2 regions of the Paenibacillus sp. FSL K6-2862 genome follow, and region 1 is predicted to be linked to the other one. Evidence: riboswitches for the same ligand, from Rfam matches in the RefSeq annotation. Region 1 holds a riboswitch; the other holds the start of a gene.
What was found. A riboswitch is a leader RNA that binds a small molecule or an ion and turns the genes downstream of it on or off. The one in region 1 is predicted to bind cobalamin.
Positions count from the first base shown of each region.

Region 2: another riboswitch for cobalamin. It lies ahead of cobJ (precorrin-3B C(17)-methyltransferase); the one in region 1 lies ahead of MHB82_RS06795 (ABC transporter substrate-binding protein).

Region 1 covers NZ_JBBOSN010000001.1:1,491,078-1,493,283, forward strand. Annotated here, with positions in the region: gene MHB82_RS06790 (histidine phosphatase family protein) at 1-536, shown strand, start outside; cobalamin riboswitch at 709-837, shown strand; gene MHB82_RS06795 (ABC transporter substrate-binding protein) at 1,247-2,206, shown strand, end outside.
Region 2 covers NZ_JBBOSN010000001.1:6,163,175-6,165,380, forward strand. Annotated here, with positions in the region: gene cobJ (precorrin-3B C(17)-methyltransferase) at 1-775, opposite strand, end outside; cobalamin riboswitch at 1,176-1,364, opposite strand; gene MHB82_RS27895 (uroporphyrinogen-III synthase) at 1,561-2,206, opposite strand, start outside.

The DNA of each region.
Region 1 (2,206 bases):
GTCTCCTGCAGGATGCAGTGCGGGAACTGGCGCCGCTTCGCGAGTCCATTCGCGGGATCACATGGGATGCACTATTTTGCAGTGATTTGCTGCGCTGCCGGCAGACAGTGGAACGAATTGCCCCGGTACAAGCAGGACAAGTACAGTATGATTCGCGTTTGCGTGAGATTGATTTTGGGCAATGGGAAGGCATGACTTACAATGTGCTCAAGGACAATCCGCTCTACCGGGATTGGATTGATGCACCGCAGGATGTGACGCCACCGGGCGGTGAGCCTTGGCAGGCATTTGCTGCGAGGATCGACTCCTTCGTGGAGGAGTGCCTTGTGTCCGTTTCGCCAGAGGAACATTCCGAAGAAAATCATGTTCCTGTGATTGCCGTAGTTACCCATGGCGGTGTCATTCGGTACGCCTTGTCACGCCTCATAACGGAACTGGGATTCTGGGATACGCAGGTCATTCCGGGGCAAGCAATTAAGGTTCGGCTTGAAAAAAGCGGAAATAGCTGGGTTTCAAGCAGGGTGTCTTTTCCGTGAATCGGGTTGTAAGGATGTGCAATATAACCTATAATCACAACAGAAGTGTGACTTCAGCATGAATATATATCTCGTTATGCGCTTAAGCGCTGATGGATGGTACATGCTCACTTGAATGGTTACAATATCAGCGACCACGGGTCCCTTGTGCGAGCAAGAAGAGCTCATCGAGTTAATGCAAACGATGAACGGCACAATGGGTGAAATAGGGAAGCCGGTGTGAATCCGGCACGGTCCCGCCACTGTAAATCAGGACGAGCAGTCCTGTAAGTCAGGTTACCTGCCCTGGACGTACAAACCGGTGTTCCTTCGAGGAAAGGACAGCGTTTCGGGCAATTCTATGTGCATCAACGGCGGGTACGCTGTAGATGTGCAGATCGCCATATGCGAGACGTCATCCCTGATCCTGACGTAAGGATCGGGGATTTTTTTGTTCATATAGGATGAACCTGTAAGCTTTACACTAGACCACTACGATTGCAGTACCGTCTTCCGATCGCTGTTATCCCCAGATTTCTTTGATCCCCTTATTAAAAGGGGAAATCCGGTGATAAAGGCGAACACTTCGTTTCTCCAGATCGGTTCTGCACTCTCCGTTAACGTGTAAATGTTGCAGTTCAAACCTTATATAGGAACACCAAAGTATGGGGAGTAAGAGTTTGAGCATGTTGCAAGAAATAGTACAAATAGAGAAGGGGAGAATGAACAGAATGAACATCAAGAATTGGAAAGGCATGGCGTCCCTGCTGACAGCAGCGATGCTCACACTGGCTTTGGCCGGCTGTGGAAATGCAACAACGAGCGAGGGAACAGGTACGTCTACGCAGCAGCCTGCACAGGAGCAATCCCAAGGCCAGGAGCAGACGGATCTCAAAACACAATATCCACTTACGGTAACGGATGCGACAGGTGAATCCTTCACGTTTGAGAAAGCGCCAGCCAAAATCGTATCCGTATCTCCGGCAGAAACCGAGTCGTTGTTCGCGCTTGGACTAGACGAGCAGATCGTAGGCGTATCCGACTATGACGATTATCCGGAAGCTGCAACGACCAAACCGAAAATGGGCGGTGTGTCGAAGCCCAATGAAGAATCAATTATCGCAGCGGAAGCAGACATCGTATTTACAGGGATCTCCATGAGCGAAGAAGCTGTGACGAAGCTGCGCGAACTGGGAATCACCATTTTCAAAACAGATCCGAAATCGATAGACGATGTCATGAACAACATCGAAACGTTCGGCAAAATCACGGATCATCAGGAGCAGGCACAGGAGCTCATCACGAAGATGAAACAAGATGTAGCGGACATAACCGAAGCGGTTAAGGCTGTGAAGTCGGAAGATCAGAAAAAGGTATATGTTGAATTCTCCCCAGGCTGGACTGTGGGTAAAGGCGAATTCATGGATGAACTGATTACGGTAGCCGGTGGAATCAACGTTGCTTCCGACCTCGTGGGCTGGAATGAAATTAACGAAGAGAACATTATTGCTTCCAATCCGGATGTCATTCTGTACGCCAATGATGTTATTGATGAGAACTCCAAAACATTGGATCAGATCATCAAAGAGCGCAGCGGCTGGGATCAAATCACGGCGGTGAAAGACGATGCAGTTATTGGCCTGGATGCCAACCTGCTGAGCCGTCCGGGCCCACGTGTAACGGAAGGTTTG
Region 2 (2,206 bases), 4.7 Mb from region 1:
GTTCCACGGTATTCAGCGTGTATTTCCGCTGATATCCGCGCGGTGTGACCATGAGTCCTTCGTACATCATGGTCGAGGAGTTACCAATGATCACAGTCGTAAGCATGCCGATATCATGATTCAACATGTCTTCCAGCGTGGTCATCACAACATCTTGACGTTCTCGATAGGCACTTTTTACAAGCCCCACGGGTGTCTGAGGACTACGGTACCGCAGCAGCATCTCCTGCGTCTCCACGATCTGGCGTGTCCGGCGTCCACTGCGAGGGTTGTACAGAGCAATGACAAAATCAGCTGATGCTGCTGCTTCAACACGGCGAATAATCGTCTCCCATGGCGTAAGGTGGTCACTCAGACTGATCGTACATGCATCATGCATCACGGGTGCACCCAGCAAGGAAGCACAGGATTGAATGGCAGATACACCCGGGATAACTTCAACGCCAACGCCCGTTTCCGGCTTCCAGCCTTGCTCCATCAGCACCTCATACACTAATCCGGCCATGCCATATACACCTGCATCGCCACTGGAGATTACTGCAACGATTTTGCCCATCTCGGCCTGTCTGACCGCTTCCTGTGCCCGGCTTACTTCCTCGGTCATGCCTGTCCGTACAATCTCCTGTCCGTCCAGGAGTGGACGAATCAGATCAACGTAAGTGTTATAACCAATGATGACCTCACTCTCCCGAAGTGCCTCCAATGCCCGTGTGGTGATATGCTCCATCGCTCCTGGGCCAAATCCGATAATCAGCAGCTTTCCTTGACTCTGCATTGCTTCTCCTCCTCCATCTCCCTGTTCACCCTTAACACGCCAACCACATCTATATCATCGCTACTTTAGCCGTTGTCTGTAGCGAGCTCTTGATTATTGAGTTGCTCCGTGCAGCTCAACCTTCTTATCCCGGCTATTCCAAAACAGTGAAAAAGGACGGCTTGACCGACCTTCTTCTTCGCGGCATGTTCGATTAAATCCAGTTCCAGATCGACTGTAAAAAAACAAAAAAATCCCATCCTTATAACGGATGGGATACGCATGTACGTACACTCAAGAAGACAGTCCACGGCCCTATAGAGGATAGACCTGTGGCTGCATGGCCGCAAAGGGCCTGCCAGGCGAACCGGTTGTTCGCCCGTTTCCTGATTCTTCGTACACCACTCCTTTCCGCGAAGGGTTCGGTGACACATGCAAGGTAGGTCTCCTGGCTCTGGATCATCAGCTTCCTTTTCTGTCTTCCCCGAATGTACGAGTGACCTGGATGAAAAGGGCTTCACCATTACAGTGGCGGGACCGCTCGGGATTTGCACCCGATTCCCTGTTACCTCTTGCTCGACGCAAGAGCACCTTGCTTGTTTTCATGAATGATATTGCTTTCATCATAACATCGCTCAGGAAAAAATGTCCATGCTTATGATGTTTGTCCTTGATTCTATTTTCAGACAAAACAGAAAAAAAGTTCTGATCCAGAACCGATCAGAACTTGAATTATGATATGCATATGAGAAACCCTCATAACAATCTTACTAGATACTATATTAGACTACGTCCTGATCTGCTTATCAGGATTGATCTGCGTGTGCTGCAGCAATATATCGTCCCAGCTCAACGATGAGCGCTCCCATCTTTTCTTCCTCCGGAACAACTCGTGCTTCAATCCCTTCTTCACGCATGGCGTTCGCAGTCACTTTGCCAACAGATGCAGGAATGACACCGTCCCGGAAGGCCTGCTGCATCTGTTCCAGCTTTCCTTGGGAAGCCGCATACGCTGCCAAAAACCTTACTTGGGGACCGCTCGTGAATGCTACGGCATCAACCTCACGCTGCACGATCTCATTCAAAAGCAGTTCCAGTTCAGCCTCTTCCGGCGGTACATGGCGATAAGGCAGAACCTGTCTTACCTCGGCACCCTGTTCTTCCAGCCAGTTGACCAGCTTCGGCGCAGTCTCCCCATGAAGCTGGAGCATGACTTTCTTGCCGGCAAGATCATGTGGCGTGAATTCGCGGATCAGCCCGTCCGTACTGCCATCATCATCCCGGACCAGCGGTACGAGCTTGCGCTTGCGAAGTGCATTCACCGTTTTGTATCCTCTTGCCGCAATTGAAGCTTCCGACAGGACATCCAGCAGTTGACCAGCTATGTCCATATCCTCTGCCATTTCAAATATGGCATCGAGCCCCATGCCAGTAGTTAATACTGCCCAATCG